Regions from separate parts of the Brenneria sp. L4-2C genome, predicted to be linked through region 1. Evidence: predicted binding sites of a transcription regulator. Region 1 holds the regulator's gene; each other region holds the start of a gene.
What was found. The regulator Fur, encoded in region 1, represses iron uptake genes when iron is present. The targets are predictions, from matches to a motif close to ATAATAATGAGAACNACTATCAA.

Region 1 (7,021 bases):
AGATCGTGGTCGGCACGCAGGCTGAGTCGATTGCGTCCGCATTGAAGAACGCCAGCGAAGAATAATGCCGATACGCGCTTTTCACCGTTTCTGAATAACGCGGTATAAAGTAAATTTGCGGGATGAGGTCGCTATCTCATCCCGTTTTTGTTTTTTATGAAACTAACGGTTGTTTCCCGGCTTAGCTTGTTGGATCATTGGCGGTTATATGTCGTTTTAGCATTGAGGAATCAAGAATGAGTGAGGCTGAAGCCCGCCCAACCAACTTTATCCGTCAGATTATTGATGAAGACCTGGCATCCGGTAAGCATGACCATATTCAGACGCGTTTTCCGCCGGAGCCCAATGGCTATCTGCATATCGGGCATGCGAAGTCTATCTGCCTGAATTTCGGGATTGCCCAGGATTACCAGGGCAAATGCAACCTGCGTTTTGACGATACCAACCCGGTAAAAGAAGATATTGAATTCGTTGAGTCGATCAAACGCGATGTTAACTGGCTGGGGTTCTCATGGAGCGGCGACGTTCGCTATTCCTCCGATTATTTCGATCAACTGCATCAATATGCGGTTGAACTGATCAGCAAAGGACTGGCGTATGTCGATGAACTGACGCCGGAACAGATCCGCGAATATCGCGGTACGCTGACATCGCCCGGTAAAAATAGCCCGTACCGCGATCGCAGCGTGGAGGAAAACCTGGCGCTGTTCGAAAAAATGCGCAGCGGCGGCTTTGCCGAAGGAACCGCGTGTCTGCGCGCTAAAATCGATATGGCATCGTCGTTTATCGTGATGCGCGATCCGGTTCTGTACCGCATCAAGTTTGCCGAACACCATCAGACGGGCAACAAGTGGTGCATCTACCCGATGTATGATTTCACCCACTGCATTTCCGATGCGCTGGAAGGCGTCACCCACTCGCTATGTACGTTGGAGTTCCAGGATAACCGTCGTTTATATGACTGGGTGCTGGATAACATCTCGATACCTTGCCATCCGCGTCAGTATGAGTTTTCTCGTCTTAACCTTGAATTCGCCATCATGTCCAAGCGCAAGCTGAACCTGCTGGTGACGGAAAAGATTGTTGAAGGATGGGACGATCCGCGTATGCCGACCATTTCCGGTTTGCGTCGCCGTGGCTACAGCGCCGCGTCTATTCGTGAATTCTGTTACCGCATCGGGGTCACCAAGCAGGATAACAACGTCGAAATGGCGGCGCTGGAAGCCTGCGTGCGCGACGACCTGAATGAAAACGCGCCGCGCGCCATGGCGGTGCTCGATCCGGTAAAAGTGGTGATTGAAAACCTGCCGGAAGGCCATGAAGAGTGGGTTACCATGCCGAACCATCCGAATAAACCGGAAATGGGTACCCGGCAGGTGGCGTTTAGCCGCGAGGTGTACATCGATCGCGCGGATTTCCGCGAGTCGGCCAATAAGCAATACAAGCGTTTGGTGTTAGGCAAAGAAGTTCGTCTGCGTAATGCCTACGTGATTAAAGCGGAACATATCGATACGGACGAGCAGGGCAATATTACGACCATCTACTGTAGCTACGATCCGGATACCTTAAGTAAAGATCCGGCTGACGGGCGCAAGGTAAAAGGCGTGATCCACTGGGTGTCCGTAGCGCATGGCTTACCGGCGGAATTCCGTCTGTACGATCGTTTGTTCAGCGTGGCCAATCCCGGCGCGGCGGAGGATTTTCTGTCAACCATCAATCCGGAATCGCTGAAAGTGACTCACGGCTTTGTCGAGGCGGGCATGGCGCAGGCTGAAGCGGAAAAAGCGTACCAGTTTGAACGCGAGGGGTATTTCTGCGCCGATCGGGTTTACTCCAGTCCAGAGCATCTGGTGTTTAACCGCACCGTCGGCTTGCGCGATACCTGGGTGGGATAATCCGGGGTTTTGCCTGGAATGGAATAAAAATAAAACCGCCTCGGCGGTTTTATTTTATAACGGGCGGGATAGCCCGTTACCGACGGGCCGTCGCATGCGACGTTAAATTTTTTGTGCGGTCGATTTATCTTTTTGCATCGTGCAGGGTGTCGTCTTCACGGCAATCCCCTTCACTGCAATGGCCATACAGATACAAACTGTGGTTGGTCAGCTTGATGCTGTGTCTTTCCGCGATTTCGCGTTGGCGTGCTTCAATATATTCATCACGGAACTCAATGACTTTGCCACAATCCAGGCAAATCAGATGGTCATGATGATGCTGCTGCGTCAGTTCGAAAACCGATTTACCGCCTTCAAAATTATGGCGGGTTACAATACCAGCATCATCAAACTGATTCAGTACGCGATAGACGGTCGCCAAACCAATCTCTTCACCCATATCAATCAGTTTTTTATATAAATCTTCCGCACTGACGTGATGGCACTCTGGATCCTGCAACACTTCCAGAATTTTCAGCCTTGGAAGAGTGACTTTCAGGCCGGCCTTCTTTAATGCGGTGTTATTGTCAGTCATGCGGATTTAGTCCTGTTGCTTACTTAATCAATGGAGGCTATTTAGCCTATGACATCGGTCGGCTCAAAAAATGTAATAGCGTCCCAATTATAGAACCGTGCATTCAAAATGAAAACAATGGAATGTTAACAAAATTATTCCCACACATTCTACAGATGTATCATGCAATCTATTGTTGGTTAATGAGAGACGCCAGCTGAATGCACAAGACCGATGCGGGTATTGTACATACTTATGGAGGGAAGTTAAAAAAATGTATCAATCTTTATGAAAGGCCTTTCCTATCGATCGTTCCGGCTCTGACGGGGGAGGGAGGTCAGAGCCGGAGGTCCGTCTTAGTCAACCAGCTCTTTCAGGTTCAACTCTTCGCTGATCTGTTTCACCCACGCGGTGACGCGCTCGCTGGTCAGTTCAGGCTGACGATCTTCGTCGATAGCCAAACCGATGAAGTGGTTATCATCCGCCAGCCCTTTGGACGCTTCAAAGTAATAGCCTTCCGTCGGCCAATGGCCAACGATGGTTGCGCCGCGAGGTTCAATAATATCGCGGATGGTGCCCATCGCGTCGCAGAAGTACTCCGCGTAGTCTTCCTGGTCGCCGCAGCCAAACAGGGCAACCAGTTTGCCGGTAAAGTCGATTTCTTCCAGCGTAGGGAAAAAGTCATCCCAGTCGCATTGCGCTTCCCCGTAGTACCAGGTAGGGATACCCAACAGTAAAATATCAAAAGCTTCAAGATCTTCTTTACTGCTTTTGGCGATGTCATGAACTTCGGCAACGTCGGTTCCCAGCTGCTGTTGGATGGTCTTGGCAATGTTCTCGGTATTGCCAGTATCACTGCCAAAGAAAATTCCTATGAGTGCCATGGATTGAATAACCTCTTGATTCTTAATGATATGGTGCAGTGTCTTACCCATTTATCGGCTAATAATAACAGACACGCCCTGCATGAGAAACTCGTATCGGTAAGGATAAGTAAATCACCGTTCTGATTTCTCAGATAAGTTTGTCCACGGTCTGATTGATGTTGTTATTTTTAGCGGCGCGGCGAATGGATCAAAAAAATTTATGTTTAGCAAAAGTTATGAGGTTGTTCAAAGAATAGAAAATAAGCCGCGCTAAGTACACCGGTATCGCTAAACATTGCCCGTATCTTGTCGATTAACAAGCGTGATCGAATCGGTTTCAACGTGACTGAAGCGTCGCGCCAGGTTGCGATGATAATGGCCTATTAATATGCATTTCCGCTGTTTTACCGTCGATTAATAGCAAAAAACTTCTTTTCACGCGTGCGTTAAGTCTGGAGTAAGCTATGAAATTTTTAAAAAACATCGCCATCAGAACGGCCATGTTGTGGGTGCTCGGCGTATTCTGTGTGCTGTGGGGCGGCGTATCAATCTATACCCTATTTTCTTTCAAGGAGATGACCGCGACGTCCAAACTCAGCAGTCTGCTGGTAGATAACTTAAATATAATTAATCAAGGCAACGATCAGTACTTTCGTATGGTGACGCGTCTGGCTCGTTCCGTTGACGCTCGCCAGAATGGCGATAACGACGCGGCGGATAAAGAACAGACATCGGCGCTCAATGCCCTGAATACCTTGAAATCCGGCCTGACCGCCTTTAACGCTCTCGATCACGCCGGACTGGACGACAAGCTGGTTCAGGCGGTCAGCCGGGACTGGGGTAATTTAATCACTCAGGGGGTTGAACCCTTGTATCAAAAAGCGGCGGCCAATGCGTTGGATGACTATCACGTACAGGCGAAAAATGTCGTTCCTCCATTGAGCCGCCAGTTTGGGGCGTCGCTGACCGCGTTCAGTAAAGCCGGTTCGGAGAAGTTCGTCGCGGCCGGCGTCCGTTTTGAGCAGATTACGACGATTGGTCAAAATATTTTGCTGACGGGGCTGATCATCGGGCTGGTGATGCTGTTTCTGACCGATCGCTATCTGGTGAAGTTTCTGGTGCGGCCGTTAAACGATTTGCGCGATCACTTCAGCGTGATCGCCTCCGGCCAGTTAGGCAAGCCGATTGCGGATTTCGGCCGCAACTGCGTCGGCAGATTATTTCCTCTCTTACGGGAAATGCAAACCAGTCTGGCGAACACGGTCAGCACCATCAGAAACAGCACGGATTCTATTTATCAGGGCGCTTCAGAAATCGCGGCGGGAAATAACGATCTGTCGTCACGCACCGAACAGCAGGCTTCCGCACTGGAAGAAACCGCCGCCAGCATGGAGCAGTTGACCGCAACCGTGAAGCAGAACGCTGAAAACGCCAATCATGCCAGCCAATTGGCCTTGCAGGCTTCGACAACGGCGAAAAAAGGCGGCGGTATCGTCGATAACGTGGTGAAAACCATGTCGGAAATTTCCGGCAGTTCGCGGAAAATTGCGGAAATCACCACTGTTATTAACGGCATCGCTTTTCAGACCAACATTTTGGCGCTGAACGCCGCCGTGGAGGCCGCCCGCGCGGGTGAGCAAGGGCGCGGTTTCGCGGTGGTCGCGGGTGAGGTGAGAAGTTTGGCGCAGCGCAGCGCGCAAGCAGCCAAAGAGATCGACGGGCTGATTTCCGAATCTGTCCGATGTGTGGATACCGGTTCTCGTCTGGTCGAAGACGCCGGCAGCACCATGCACGAAATTGTACGCGCGGTGACCAACGTTACCGACATCATGGGCGAGATTGCTTCCGCATCGGAAGAGCAAAGTAAAGGGATTGCCCAGGTCGGCCAGGCGGTGGCCGAAATGGACAGCGTGACCCAACAGAATGCGGCGCTGGTCGAGCAGGCATCGGCGGCGGCGCTGTCGCTGGAAGAACAGGCCGCGTTGCTGAATCAGACGGTTTCATTATTCCAGTTGTCCGAGCAGCTTTCGCCGCGGGCGGCAACCACGGCTCCGACGAAAGTTGCGCCGAAAGTCGCGGCCGCGACGACGCAGAAGGCGTTGCCGCCGGGCAATGATAATTGGGAAAAATTCTGATTAACGCGTCAGCGTCAGGGATGACGCCCGCTGCGGGCGTCGCGATTTGTTTCAGCTTTTCTTGCCGGACAACTGCGCCAGCAACATTTCTTCAATGAGCTCGCTACGGCTGATATTCCGCTGTGCGGCCAGGTCGTTTAGTATTTCGACGGCCTCGCTGTTAATTTTTAATTCTACCCGGCGTAATCCGCGAACTTTGTCGCGCCGTAGCTGATTACGCTTATTAATTCTTAACTGTTCATCACGTGAAAGCGGATTGGTTTTCGGGCGGCCCGGACGACGCTCGTCTGCGAACAGATCCAGCGTGGTACGATCCGTTTGTTCTTTTGCCATAGGTAATGATACTGCAAGGTCTTCGGACCAAAATACGCACGCCGCCAACATAAAGTACGACGCGTACATTTTGATGATGTGGTTACAATGCCTGTGGCTGAATCAGCCGTCCCTCTACTGCGGGCGCCATCATACCCCAGCCGCACTGGCGGCGACAACGGTTAATCGGAGCTTCCCGATCAACCCGCGTCGAGAAAACGATGAATTGCGCGCAAGACCGCCTCGGGCTTTTGCGCATGAACCCAGTGTCCTGCGCCGCTCACCACATAAGCGCGGGCCATCGGGAACTGACGCAGTATGGCGTCGCGGTATTTGTCATCCAGATAAGGCGAATTCTCACCGCGAATAAATAAAACCGGCCCCGGCCAGGGGGAAAGTTCCTGCCAGCCGACGATGTTTTCATACTGATCCCACAACGCGGGAACATTGAACCGCCATTCTCCCTGTTGGAATGACTTCAGCAAAAACTGAATAACGTCTTCCTCCGTCAGGTATTGCCGCATCAGGGCCGCGGCTTGCGAACGGGCGGTGATGCCGGCATCGGTGACGGCGCGTAATGCGCGGAACACGTCGTCATGTCCGCGGGTGCGATAATCGACCGGCGCAATATCAATCGCCACCAGTTTCGCCAGCCGCTGCGGAATCAGCGCGCTGAGCGACATCGCCACCTTGCCGCCCATCGAGTGGCCGATGACAACCGCCCGCTCAATGCTCAACGCATCCAGTAATTCCACAACATCCTGGGCCATGGCCGGGTAGGTCATCTGCGGCGAACGCGGCGACAGGCCGTGATTGCGCAGATCAAGCTGTACAACATCGCGCTGACTTTGCAAGTCCCGGCCCAATACACCAAGATTATCCAGATTGCCAAACAAGCCATGAATAAGGATCACGGGCAACTTGTCTGTGGGCTGATGCGCATAATGTCTGCGATAATTCAATTTCATGGTGAAGTTCATTCAGAGATACAGACGCTTAGGGTATCATGAGTCGACAACATTAGGTTACCGCGGAAGAGACAGGCATAACCGCGTCGGCAAGAACAGAAATAGCAAGGCATAATCCGAGTTTTGGCGTTGTCTGCATTCTGTCGCTGTTCGAATGCCGTTATTCGCTTGTATACTTCTTGACGATGGATTTGAGTAATATACCCTTCATATTTTTAAGTTGCAGGCGCGCTGGCTTCCTGAATGACTCGGCTCCACCTTGGGTCTCGCGCCATGAGGGCGGCGGCATGCG
Region 2 (7,021 bases), on a different contig from region 1:
AGCGCCGATAGGGTGATTGTGCTGCGCCGCGGGCGCATTGAAGAAATCACCGATATCGCCGCCTTGTTTCATCAGCCGCAATCGGCCTATAGCCGGGAATTGCTGGCGGCGATCCCTCGCTATCGTCGGCATGCGCCGACGTCGACGCCTTCTCTGCCGACGTTAGTTCAGGTGACCGGACTGTGCGTGGAATACCGACGGCATCGGCAACGCGTGCGGGCGCTGGACGATCTTTCCTTTTCCTTGCCGGCGGGCTGCTTTACCGGCATGGTGGGGGAGTCCGGTTCCGGCAAATCGACGGTGGGGCGGGTGCTGGCCGGTCTGGTTGCTCCCGGCGCCGGCGAGGTGGTGATCGACGGTATCAATATGGCAGACGGTCGGGCGCGGGATATGCGGCGCGTTCGCCAGCAGATCGGCATGGTATTTCAAAGCCCGCGCAGTTCGCTCAATCCGCGTTATACCGTGGCGCAGTCGATAGCCGAACCGCTGGCGGTGCATAGCGATCTGGCGAAACGTGCTATCGACGTTCGGGTTGATCTTTTGCTGGAGCAGGTTGGGCTGGGGAGTTCGTGGCGGCATCGTTATCCGCATGAGCTATCCGGCGGGCAGTGTCAGCGCGTAGCCATCGCCCGTGCGCTGGCGCTGAAGCCGACGCTGCTGATCGCGGATGAACCGACGTCGGCGCTGGATGTGTCGGTACAGGCGCATATTTTGACGCTGTTGAAAAATCTGCAACAGGAATACCGCTTCGGCTGTTTATTCATCAGTCACGATCTGGCGGTGGTCAGCGAATTGTGTCGTGAAGTGCTGGTACTGAAAGCGGGACGTCTGGTTGAATCGGGGCCGGTCGATAAAGTGCTGCATCATCCCGATCATCCCTATACCCGCAAACTGATCGACAGCGTTCTGTATCCGCTCGCCACCTGAGGGTTTTGTCGCGGCTGACCGGCCCCTCCCTGGGGCCGGGCCTTACGCGGCCAGCAGCTCTTTGGCGTTCGCCAGCGTATTTTTCGTGACGGCGCTGCCGCCCAGCAGCCGCGCCAGTTCCTGCAAGCGAGCGCGCTTATCCAGCGGCTGCATCAAGGTTTCCGTTTCCGCGCCGTCCGTCTGTTTGCTGACAAAAAAGTGATGATGACCGCAGCCGGCGACCTGAGGCAGGTGGGTGACGCACATAACCTGCGTGGACTCGCCAAGCTGACGCAGCATTTTCCCGACGATGGCTGCGGTCGGGCCGCTGATCCCCACGTCGACCTCATCAAAAATCAGCGCGGGCGTATCCATTTTACGCGCGGTAATCACCTGAATAATCAGCGCGATACGCGACAGCTCCCCGCCGGAGGCCACTTTAGCCAATGACTGGTGCGGCTGGCCGGGGTTGGTGGTGACGCGAAACTCGATGCTGTCCGCGCCGCTGGCCGTCAGGAATTCAGGGGTAAATTTTACGTCGATAGTGAAATGCCCGTGCGGCATGGCCAGTTCATGCATATTGCTGGTGATCAGCTGCGCCAGCTCTTTGGCGTGGTGCTGACGACGAACATGCAGCTGCTCGGCGACATGCAGCGCCTGCTGATGATATTCACTGACGGCGAGGCTCAGGGATTCATGATCGCTTTCCTGCTGCGCCAGCAACTGCTGTTCTTCCAGCAACTGCTGGTGAAACGCCGGCAAGGCTTCCGGCTGAACATGGTGTTTACGCGCCAGCGCCAACTGGCGGGATAGCCGTTGCTCAAGTTCAAACAGCCGGATAGGGTCGAGATCCATCTGTTCGCTGTAATGACGCAGTTCGTCGCTGGCCTCGCTAAGTTGGATGCCCGCTTCCTCCAGCATGGAGAGCACGCCGGACAGCTTCTCATCCATACCGACCAGCTCGCCGAGACGATGTTTTACGCTATGCAGCATGCCGAGCATATTTTGCTCTTCGTCTTCACTGAGCAACTGCAATGCCTGCTGACTCAGCGCCAGCAGTTGTCCGCTGTTCGACAACCGTTTGTATTCGGCGTCGATCTGTTCATATTCGCCGGACTGCGGGGCGAATTCATTCAGCTCTTTCAATTGATATTGCAGCAGTTCGCGACGGGCTTCCCGTTCTATGGCGGCCTGTTGCAACTGCGCCAGCGAACGGCAGCTCTGGTGCCACTGCTGCCACACTTGCTGCATGGCGCCGAGCAATTGGGCTTCATCGGCGTAGGCGTCCAGCAGATGTTTCTGGTGCTCCGGTTTGAGCAGCAACTGATGCGCGTGCTGGCCGTGCAACTGAATCAGAAGCTGGCCGAGTTCGCGCAATTGCGACAGGGGAACCGCCGTACCGTTGATAAAACCGCGCGAGCGGCCGTCCGCGCCAATCACCCGGCGCAGCAGGCACTCATTGCTGTCGTCCAGTTGATTTTGCTCCAGCCAGCGCCGCGCGCTGGGCGTGTCCGCCAGCGAGAAACGCGCGCAGATATCCGCGCGGGACGCGCCCGGCCTTACCATGCTGGCGTCAGAACGATTGCCCAGGCACAGGCCGAGGGCATCGATAGCAATGGATTTACCGGCGCCGGTTTCGCCGGTGATCACGCTCATTCCCGCCTGAAAATCGATTTCTAACTCACGCACGATGGCGAAGTTACTGATAGTGAGTTGCGCCAGCATGATAGTTTTCCTGTATGTAATAACAAGGTGTGAATGCATACAGTATAAACTGGTTTTATATACAGTAAAGTGGTGAAAAGCGATTTTAGAATAATTTTTTCGACCAGCCGAGCTTTGAACTCAACGTATTGAAATAATTATAATTTTTAGGGTGAATAAGATTCAGCGCATATTCGCTGCGGCGAATCAGCACCTCTTCCTTTTCCTGTATCGGCAGCGAAATCTGGCTGTCGCAGCTGATTTCCAAATCGCTGGTGATGTGGGAAAACTTCAAACGGATGGTGCTGCTGCTGTTGATTACCAGCGGACGCGCCGAAAGCGTATGGGGGAACATCGGCACCAGCGTAATGGCGTCCAGCGAGGGGGTCAGGATCGGGCCGCCGGCGGATAAGGAGTAGGCGGTGGAGCCGGTGGGCGTGGAAATGATCAGGCCGTCCGAACGTTGGGAGAAGGCGAAGCTGTCGTCGATATAGACTTCGAATTCAATCATGTGCGCCACTTTCCCCGGGTGGAGCACCACTTCATTAATGGCGGTGCTGCTGCTGCTGGGCCGATCGGCGCGGCAAATATGCGCTTCCAGCATAAAACGTCGTTCGCTCAGATACTGACCGCTTAATACATCGGAAAGTTGCTGTTGGGCGTGGTCGGGATCCAGATCGGTCAGAAAGCCGAGGTTGCCGCGGTTAACGCCGATAACCTGAATGTCGTAACGCGATAGTACCCGGGCGGCCCCCAGCATATTGCCGTCGCCGCCCACCACCACGGCGAGATCGGCTTTCTGACCAATCTCGGCCAGACTGCCGCTTTGCGCGCCTTTCAGATTCAGATCGAGGGCGATCTGCTGCTCAATCAACACCGTATAACCTATACTGGTCAGCCAATGATAGAGCATTTCGTGGGTCGCCAGCGCGGTAGGATGGCGCGGATGGCCGACTATGCCAATACATTTAAACGGTTTATTCATTGCTGTCGTTATCCTCGGCGTAATGAGCCAGTAGCGGGGAAATCAATATGTGACTGATTCCCTTGAATCCCCGGTTTTGATCCCCATAATAAGCAACTAGCGGGATTAATGCTAAAACGCGGAGAATTTCATGAGTAGTAAAGAACAGAACACGCCTGACGAGCAAGTCTTGGATCAAACGGACGCGGCAAAAGGGCAACAGGCGCAAGGCGCAGCAGATGCAACCGACCCACGCGATGCGCGTATCGCCGAACTGGAAGCGCAGTTGAGCGAGTTGCAACAGCGTGAACGTGATAACGTGCTGCGCGCCCGCGCCGAAGCCGATAATATCCGCCGCCGTGCGGAAATCGATGTTGAGAAGGCGCATAAATTCGCGGTGGAAAAATTCGCCAGCGAAATGCTGCCGGTGATCGACAATCTTGAACGTGCGCTGGATTTGGCGGATAAATCCAACGAAGCGTTGGCGCCGATGGTTGAAGGTATCGAACTGACGCTGAAATCACTGCTTGATGCCGTGCATAAGTTTGGCATTGAAGTCATTGAGGACGTGAATGTTCCCTTTAATCCGGATGTCCATCAGGCCATGACCATGCTGGAATCCGCCGATCACGAACCCAATCACGTCATGATGGTGATGCAGAAGGGCTACACGCTGAATGGACGCCTGCTGCGTCCGGCGATGGTGGCGGTCTCTAAAGCGAAAGCCTGATTACCTTTCATCTTTCACGTCGCAGACCGGGATATCTGTTGTTTCCTGCGGCCTGAGACCTTGCGTTACACTCTGACCCCATGCCTCGGCGTGGGGTTTTTGTTTATATTTTGTTAAGGTTTTTTTATTAAAGGCGTGTTTTTTATCCTCTTGTTGGACCATCATATTTATCTATCAGAAGAATCGTTATTGCCATTTTAAATGCGCTTGATAATCATTATCATTTATGTGAAGGTGATAAAAACAATAGCGTTAGAAGGGTTATACTATGTCGAGCAGTCGAGTCGCCGAATCAGCACGCCGTACATCAAGAAAAGTTAAACTTTCTTTGATGGGGCCGGCGTTTATCGCGGCGATCGGGTACATCGATCCTGGTAACTTCGCAACCAATATTCAATCCGGCGCCGCCTACGGCTACACCCTGTTATGGGTTGTGGTATGGGCCAATGTCATGGCGATGTTGATCCAACTGTTGTCGGCCAAGCTGGGGATAGCCACCGGAAAAAATCTGGCGGAACTGATCCGCGATCGTTTTCCACGCCCCGTGGTTTGGGCCTACTGGGTTCAGGCCGAGGTTATCGCGATGGCGACCGATCTGGCTGAATTTATCGGCGCCGCCATCGGTTTCAAACTGCTGTTGGGCGTCTCCCTGCTTGAAGGGGCGATTCTCACCGGCATCGCCACCTTTTTGATTTTGATGCTGCAACGGCGCGGGCAGAAGCCGCTGGAGATGGTGATCGGCGGATTGTTGTTGTTTGTCGCCGCCGCTTATATCGTCGAACTGGTTTTCTCTCAGCCTGAATTAGCCGCACTGACCCGCGGACTCGCCATTCCCAGCCTGCCGACGTCGGATGCGGTGTTTCTGGCGGCCGGCGTGCTGGGCGCAACCATCATGCCTCACGTGATTTATCTGCACTCATCTCTGACGCAGCGCGCGGGGGGACACTCCCGCGCCGAACGCTATTCCGCCACGAAAGTCGACGTCGCCGTGGCCATGACCATCGCCGGGTTTGTCAATCTGGCCATGATGGCGACCGCCGCCGCGGCCTTCCATTTCAGCGGCAATCAGAATATCGCCGATCTGGATCGGGCCTATCTGACGCTGGAGCCGCTGCTGGGCCAGGCCGCAGCGACGATTTTCGGCCTGAGTCTGGTGGCGGCGGGACTCTCCTCGACCGTGGTCGGCACGCTGGCCGGACAGGTGGTGATGCAGGGGTTCGTCCATTTCCATATTCCGCTGTGGGTACGGCGGAGCGTCACCATGCTGCCCTCATTCATTGTTATTTTGCTGGGCATGGATCCCACCCAGGTGCTGGTATTCAGTCAGGTTATCCTGAGCTTTGGTATCGCGCTGGCGCTGATCCCCTTACTGTCCTTCACCGGCAACCGGGCGTTGATGGGAGAGATGGTAAACAGCCGGTTAATACAGAATGTCGGAAAAGCGATAGTTTTCGTTGTGGTGGCGCTTAATGTTTACCTGCTCGTCAGCACGGCGTTGGGATGGTGACACTACGTGCATTCCGCCGGATCCCGCTTTATCATCGGGCATTGAATTTTTTGTAACGGGCCTTGCCGCCCGTTATCCTTCCTGGTGCCGTCGCAAACGACGTTTTATTTGGGGGCTGTGATGTCGTCGCCTATCAATATCATTGAAAAAAAACTATTGTCCGATCATTGGTTTATTCTGCATAAATATGTTTTTGATTTAAAAAGAAAGAATGGCGGCGTCGTCCGTCAGATCCGCGAGGTTTACGACCGGGGGGACGGCGCGACCATCCTGCTGTATAACCGGCGCAAGGGTACCGTTATCCTGACCCGGCAGTTTCGTATCCCAACCTACCTGAATGGCAATGAAAGCGGCATGCTGCTGGAGGCTTGCGCAGGCATGCTGGACAATCACTCGCCGGAAGCCTGCGTGCGCAACGAGGCGATAGAAGAAACCGGTTATGCGGTCGGTCAGGTGGAGAAACTGTTTGATGCCTATATGTCGCCCGGCGGGGTGACGGAGCGGCTGCATTTTTTCGCCGCCGAGTATAGCGATGCCGACCATAACAACACGGGCGGCGGTGTCGAGGACGAAGATATCGAAGTGCTGGAATTGCCCTTCACGCAGGCCATGGACATGATAAATGACGGCCGCATTAAAGACGCGAAAACCATTATGCTGCTGCAACACGCCTATATTCGGGGATGGTTTGCGAAATGACGTCGTAATCCGTCCTTTACGTGCGCTTGTCCGGCTGGTTAAGCGCGTATTTATTGAATGCGGTTCAACAACGATGAGTCGAACGCGTTACCCGAATGCGTCCGGCTCTGTCATCCGCCGGTTTGGGTGCGGATTGCCGGCGGCGAAAAATTACAGTCTGGCCGCCAGCAGGTTTTCCAGCTTTTGCTGATCGGCGGCGAACAGACGGATCCCCTCCGCCAATTTATCCACTGCCATCGGATCCTGATTATGCTCCCAGCGAAATTCGGGTTCGGATAAGGCCGCCGGGTGGTGAAACGCTTCCGTTGACGGCGTGAGTCGGCGCTCCACCCGCTCGGTGCTATTTTTTAATTGCGCCAGCAGCGGCGGGGCAATGGTCAGTCGATCGCAGCCCGCCAGCGCCAGAACCTGCTCTACCTTGCGGAAGCTTGCTCCCATAATCACGGTTGAGTAGCGGTAGCGCTTATAGTAATCATAAATATTGCGAACCGATTCAACGCCGGGATCCTGC
Region 3 (7,021 bases), on a different contig from region 1:
TGCCGCTTCATCAACGCCGGGGGGAACACGATTAATCAGCAGATCCAGTAAAACGTCCTCTTCGCCGGCCGGCGGATGTTTTAATGACTCAACCAGCGCCGCCATCTGTACGGCGTCCAACGGCTTGGGAACAATTCCCTGTGCAGCCCGCTCGGCCACGTGCTTACGATATTCTTCTAGCACGACTTTCTCCTCGCTCTCATTGTCTTCATTATGCCCGGTGCTCTTGTCCCAGATTCTAATGTTCATGCCGGTATTCCGGCACGGGATGTAAGGTAAGAGAGCGCCCGGTTCAGCCTTGTCAGCATATCAGAATTTGAATTGAATGTTAATTAATTAACACAATCGCAACATTACATTAATTTTAGCCGCCGGATATCACGCGGATCCGATAACGACCAACGTCCGAAGATTAACATGTTAGCGGTAAAATCGACCATAAATTATGGCGCTATCAAGCCGCGGCTGAAGCCGTCCCGCGCGGCGGCAATGAGCGGTATGCAGGGAATAACGACCTGAACGCCATAATAAATCAATATGCAAACTATTCGCCCGCTTGCCGATAGTTTCCTAATGGGCAGGTTGATATCAACGCTTGGGAGTGCATATGTCCTTTTTACGGAATGTTACGATCAGAAAGGTTTTGTTGGTTATTCTCAGTCTTTTTCTACTGCTGTGGGGCGGCGTATCGTGGTTTACGCTGTCATCGCTTAATCAGGCTACCCATTACCTGACGCTCGGCAATACGCAGGTGGCGTCCTTAAATACCCTGACGAACGGCACCGATCAGGCGCTGCGCTCGGTGATCCGCATTAACCGGGCGATGACGCTGATGCAAAGCGGCAAACTGGATGATATCGACGCCACCGTGACATCGGCCGATACCGCGCTGAAAAGCAGTCAGGAGAATCTCGAAAAATTCAAAGGTCAGGCTCATACCAACATCGATCGGCTCATCGTCGATGAGGTCGTCTCCTCATGGGGCAAACTGATCGATCAGGGTCTACAGCCGATGATGACCGCCCTGCTGGAGAAAAGATTCGCCGAATACCGACGGTTGTTCCGCGACGATTTTCAAGCATTGAACGAAGCGTTTATCGCCGCGGCGGGCAACTATCAGACTATCGCCTCGGATAACGCCACCGTACAACACGTCTATACGCTGGTCGACTGGTGTAAAAAGATCCTGATTGCGGCGATGATCGCGGGCGTCGTCATTCTGCTGCTGACCGATCGCTACCTGACGGGCTTTATCGTCAAGCCTCTGGTGCGCATCCGGGATCATTTCCGCACGTTGGCTGAGGGAAAATTGGATCATGCGCTGGAAGACTTCGGCCGTAATGATGCCGGACAGTTAATCCCCTATCTGCGCGACATGCAGGAGAGCCTGAAAATCACGGTGACCACCATTCGCAACAGCGCGGATTCCATTTATCAGGGCGCGGCGGAGATCAGCGCAGGCAACAACGACCTCTCTTCTCGCACCGAACAGCAGGCCGCCGCGTTGCAGGAAACCGCCGCCAGCATGGAACAATTGGGTACCACGGTAAAACATAATACCGACAATGTGCATCAGGCTACCGGGCTGGCGGAGAAAGCTACCTCGGTGGCGAAGCAGAGCTGGGAAATGGGGCGCGAACTCGGCGAGATCATGGGCAGCATCGCCACCAGCTCGCGTAAAATCAACGAAATCACCGGTATGATCAACAGCATCGCCTTCCAGACCAATATTCTGGCGCTGAACGCCGCCGTCGAAGCCGCGCGCGCCGGCGAGCAGGGGCGCGGATTCGCCGTGGTGGCCGGCGAAGTGCGTAATCTGGCGCAGAAAAGCGCTCAGGCGGCGAAAGAAATTGAAGGGCTGATTGCGGAATCCGTCGAGCGCGTGGATGCGGGCGCCAAACAGGTGGCGCGCACCGGCAACGTGATGGATGACGTGATTACCTCCATCAAACAGGTGAACGATCTGATGGCGGAGATCGCCGCCGCCTCGGACGAACAGAGCCAGGGCATCAGTCAGGTCAGTCAGGCGGTGACGGAAATGGACGGCGTGACGCAACAGAACGCCTCGCTGGTGGAACAATCGGCCGCCGCGGCCGCCTCGCTGGAAGAACAGGCGCGCCAGTTAATGCAGGCCGTCGCCATTTTCCAACTGGAGCAGCAGCAAACGCACGGCGAGGTAAAATCAAACGCGCAGGCGGTGCCGCAACTGGCGGCGACGGTATCCTGAGCGCAGGGCGTCATGCTCGGGCGATAATCGCCGGTCTTGCGGCCGGGCATTATTCGCCCGCGGGCAAATCCTGTTGAAAATGGGTACGCAGCGCATGCTGTAACGCGAACAAGGGCGCGGATTGATGCGACTGTTGCGGATAGATATCCAGCGTTACGCGTAAATTGGGCGAACGTTTTTGCAACGTCCAGGCCAGTTCCCGGATCCCGTCGACCATCCGCCGCTGATGACGATGCTGACGCAACGCCTGACGCTGAGCGTCCGGCAAACCCAACTCCCAGCGCTCCAGAGACTGTTCATATTCTCCCACCGACAGCGCCAGACTGATCGGCCGCATCCTTTGTAATGCACTGGTTGCCAGAAAGGGTTCGACCTGCTGCATAAGATAGCCGCCATTCCACCAGACGGACGGGCTGGAGGCATAAAAATGCTGAAATGCGTTTGGCGCGGCAAACAGCGTATCGACGGTAAACAAACCGCCGTAGGAATGGCCGAACAGGGCTTCGCGCCGGCTGTCGACGGCATAGCCGGCGGCGATAAAAGGTTTTAACTCCGCCTGCATAAAGCGACGGAACCCTGCCGCATCGCCCGCCATGCCGGACGGATAATAACCGCCCGCCGGGTTTGCCTCCGGCACGATGCGTGCGACGGCGGGACGATAGTCCCGTTCGCGTCGGGTCGGCCCTTCATAATCCAACGCGACGATAATCCCCGGCGTCATGCCGCAGCGCGGGCCGGCCAGCGCATCCATCAGCGACACGGCGACGGGGAAATAGCGGGCGCCGTCCAGCAGGTAGATTACCGGCCATCCCTGCGGCGGCGGCGCGCTTGCAGGGCAAAAAGAGAGCACGCGATAGCGCCCGCATGCCGCCGAATCGAATATTTCATCACGAGTATTGCGTAGCTGGTACACCCATCCTCCCTTATTTCTTCTTATTATTTATGCCGACGACCGCGCTGCCAAATAAAAAATCCGGTGTGGAATACCCGCACCGGAAACGATCATGTGATTCCCCTGGCGCTGGTCGCCCGGCGTCGCTTAGAAGCGCGTGTTCAGACTAACGAAAAAGGTTCTGCCCGGTTCGTTATAGGTGGCTGCGCCCGCGCCGGCGATATTATTCACCCCCTGCGCGTTGCCGGCGCGGAACTGGCGCTTGTCCAGCAGATTGTCCACGCCGCCTGTTACGCTCACATATTTATTAAATTCATAGGTGGTGCTCAGACCGAATAACGCATATGGACTGAGTTCATCACTGGCGCTGCCGGTCACCCGGTTGCCGTTATAGTCATACTTTTTAGGTTTCTGCCGACCATACCAGGTGACATCCGCCAGGAAGGAAAGCTGTTCCGTCGCCTGCCATTCAACCGATGAGTTCAGAGTAAACTCCGGCGTGATGGAGAGATAATCGCCGGTGGTTTTATTTTTCGATTCCAGCATCCACGTCAGATTGTTACGCCAGTTGATGCTCTCCGTTACCGGAACGTTCAGGCTACCTTCCAGCCCCTGCACCACCGCTTTCGGGATATTTCCCCATTGGAAAATATTGGCATTGGCGTAAGCGGGATTGCTTCCTCCGACGGCCTGACCAATCGGCGACAAGCCGGACTCAATCTTATTGCGGTAATCATTGTGGAAATAGGTAATGCCCGCCGTCAAGCCGTTGCGGTGGAACTCCAGACCAATCTCTTTATTCAGACTGGTTTCCGCTTTCAAATCTTCATTACCGAGCAGGTAACAGCTCTGTGAGCTGCCGCCGTAACACCCCTGGCCGCGGCTGTAGAGGATATAGTTAGGGTTGGTCTGATACAGGTTCGGCGCCTTGTAAGCCCGGGCGATACCCAGCTTCAGGGTGTAATCCTCTCCCAGTTCCTGAGACAGGTTCAATGACGGACTCCAGTTGGTGCCCGCCGAGCTATGGTGATCGAGACGCAGCGCCGGCGTCAGCGCCGTGCTTGGCGTCAGTTGGATATTGTCCTCTACAAACGCCGACGCCAGACGGGCGGATGTCTTGTCGCTGCGCCCGCTGCTGCTCAGCGAACCAATGCTGCCGGCTTCAGTGGTGGTCTGCGTATTCGACACCGGATCCTTCATTTTCTGCTCGTTCCACTCGATGCCGATGGTCGCCACCTGATCGAATAGCGCATTAAACGGAATATTGACCTCATTATGCGCAGTAAAACTATTCAACTTGATGGTATTAAACGCATCAGGCGACGAGAAGATCCCTTCTGTACCGCCGGCTAATCCTTCCAGAATACGGGTATTGTGGGTGCGTTCATATTGCAGATATGACATTGAACTGACGCCGCTGTCCCAATAGCCGCGGTGCGTAATCGCAAAGTTCTGCCGGTACATGCGATTGGTTTCTTTGCCGTAATTGCTGAGAACATTGGCATTGCTATTGGTATTTTGGCTATCGCCCGCATAGATATTGCCCTGACGGCTGACGCCCGCTTCAAACTCCAGCGACTGCCGTTTGGTGATATCCCAGCGCAGCAGGCCGTTAATGTCTTTATTACGCACCCCTTCCCGACCGGCGGGCAGAGAATTGATCTGATTGCCGGTGCGCTCGGACTGATGCCCTTCATTGATATCTCTGGCATCGGCCTGGGTTTTATTCAGATTGCCGAACAAACGGAAGCTCAGATTATCGGTCAGGCCGCCCATCAGGCTGAAATCGGTGCGTTTGGTGGCGCCTTCCGACTTATGCTGCGGCGCGTTCAGATAGGTATTCCAACTGCCGTGCAGCTCCTGCGTCGGCTGTTTGGTGATGATATTGACCACCCCGCCCGCGGCGCCGTTGCCGTAGCGCGCCGCCGCCGGGCCGCGCAGCACCTCGATGCGCTCCACCATATCGGCCGGCACCCAGTTGGTGTCGCCGCGCGTATCGCGTTCGCCGCGCCAGCCATAGCGCACCGCATTGCGGCTGGAAACCGGTTTGCCGTCCACCAGAATCAACGTATTTTCCGGCCCCATGCCGCGAATATCGATCTGGCGATTGTTCCCGCGCTGTCCGCTGGTGGAGTTCCCGGTAAGGTTCACCCCCGGCATGGTGCGGATCAGTTCCGACAGATCGTTGGCCGGCGGACGCCTGGCGATATCTTGCGCGGTGATCACCGACACGCCCGGAGCCTGACGGGTCTGCTCCGCGGCAGTGACCACGATGGTGTCGTCAGCGTCCGATGCGGTCTCCTGCTGGGTTTGCTGGGTAGCGGCCGTATCGGCCCATGTCATGAACGGCGTTGTCGAACAGCTCAAGCCGATAAGCGTCGCCAGGTAGTGACGTGGTGGTAATCTCATCATCTAAAATCGCCCTGTAGAATCATAATTGGAAAGACGGCGGATGTTGAATGGCGCAGGCAAGCTTCATTTATCACCGTAAAACGGGCCTCCATGCTTTGTGGAGAAAAGGCTGCCTTATCATTGAGCGAGCGGACAGGATTACCCGCCCGCCGCGTGCTGACCATCAACGAAAAATGCTACTGAGAAGTATTTGCATTACCAATTTTGGTCAGTCATTGTTACATTTGTTTTTTGGCACGGGTTTTGTGCAAACGGCGAATTGTTTTGCGCAAGCGGCAAAATGGCGGACGATAACCAGAGAATATGAGGGGGGATCATGCAAAATCACGTACCGTCATCGAAATCGATTTATAAGAATCACATCGTCCAGCAGTCCAGCCTGGTGACGAATGATTATCGCCTGCTTGGACCGAGGTTGATTGACGATACGCCGGTACTGTTCGGCAATTTCGACGTGATACGGCTGAACCGCGATCTGATTTTGCATACGGCGGATGTGATCAACCTGCACAACATGAAAACCCAGAGCGTGCTGAACGGCGCGATCAAACTGGCTATCGTGGTAAACGGCGTCGCGCATATTACCTATAACGAAAAATTGCTGCATCTGGGCAATCACCAGCCCGCGTCGCTGATTTCGCTGACCGAACCCACGCAATTTAGCCGCAACGGTAAGCGGGATGAATACGAGCGCACCGTTTCCCTCACCTTCAGCCGCGAATGGCTGTATGGCAACCTGCTGGATACGGTCAACGACTGGCAGACCATTTATGACTTCACGCAAACCCATCTCGCCACCCATTTATGGACGCCGTCGCGTCAGGCGCTGGCCATTGCCTGGCAGATCCTCAACGCCGGCCCCTGCCATACGCCGCTGCAACGCCTGTATCTGGAAAGTCAGTGCATGATGCTGATTATCGAAGCCTTTGATTCACTCACCGCTCACGCGATACAAAATAAAACCGCGCCCGGCGTTAACCTGCGCAACCATCACCGCGTCCATCAGGTGCGCGATATGCTGGAAAGCGGCAGCGCCGACCAGCTCTCCATCGCCGACATCGCCAAAAGCGTCAGTATGAGTGAAAGCACGCTGCAACGTCATTTTCGCCAGACATTCAACATCACGGTGTTTGAATACCTGAGAAACTGCCGTTTACAGCGCGCGATGCTGGCGCTGCAAAAAGACGGCATCGGTATTGCGCAGGCCGCCAGCATCGCCGGCTATAATAGCCCGGCAAACTTTACCACCGCCCTGCGCCGCGCCTTCGGCATCACGCCGGGACAGGTGAAGAATCGTTTTTGATCAATACCGTTCGTTTCAGATTCAAAATAGCCAGAGCGACCACGGCGAGTGACATCTTAAGCGTCTCCCTAATCGTCGCGTATAAATCGAATCCGCCCCCACAGCTGATTTCCATTAGGATTTTTCTCAATAGCAGGGTTATCTGTCTGGTTCGTTTTTTATCTACATGCTAATCCGATACAGTATG

Region 2: ABRZ26_RS18925 (Nramp family divalent metal transporter) is a predicted target of Fur. The motif match lies at 4,512-4,534, and genes of this name have one in related genera.
Region 3: ABRZ26_RS13140 (TonB-dependent siderophore receptor) is a predicted target of Fur. The motif match lies at 5,705-5,727, and genes of this name have one in related genera.

Annotation. Positions count from the first base shown of each region.
Region 1 is NZ_JBEIAC010000003.1:2,497-9,517, reverse strand. Features, by position in the region: gene nagE (N-acetylglucosamine-specific PTS transporter subunit IIBC) at 1-65, shown strand, start outside; gene glnS (glutamine--tRNA ligase) at 237-1,895, shown strand; gene fur (ferric iron uptake transcriptional regulator) at 2,020-2,469, opposite strand; gene fldA (flavodoxin FldA) at 2,805-3,332, opposite strand; gene ABRZ26_RS06190 (methyl-accepting chemotaxis protein) at 3,779-5,449, shown strand; gene ybfE (LexA regulated protein) at 5,501-5,782, opposite strand; gene ybfF (esterase) at 5,962-6,729, opposite strand.
Region 2 is NZ_JBEIAC010000016.1:20,858-27,878, forward strand. Features, by position in the region: gene ABRZ26_RS18905 (dipeptide ABC transporter ATP-binding protein) at 1-927, shown strand, start outside; gene recN (DNA repair protein RecN) at 970-2,631, opposite strand; gene nadK (NAD(+) kinase) at 2,717-3,595, opposite strand; gene grpE (nucleotide exchange factor GrpE) at 3,726-4,304, shown strand; gene ABRZ26_RS18925 (Nramp family divalent metal transporter) at 4,573-5,811, shown strand; gene nudK (GDP-mannose pyrophosphatase NudK) at 5,932-6,510, shown strand; gene tal (transaldolase) at 6,661-7,021, opposite strand, start outside.
Region 3 is NZ_JBEIAC010000008.1:8,432-15,452, forward strand. Features, by position in the region: gene acnB (bifunctional aconitate hydratase 2/2-methylisocitrate dehydratase) at 1-183, opposite strand, end outside; gene ABRZ26_RS13130 (methyl-accepting chemotaxis protein) at 608-2,227, shown strand; gene ABRZ26_RS13135 (alpha/beta hydrolase) at 2,277-3,140, opposite strand; gene ABRZ26_RS13140 (TonB-dependent siderophore receptor) at 3,267-5,528, opposite strand; gene ABRZ26_RS13145 (helix-turn-helix transcriptional regulator) at 5,848-6,834, shown strand.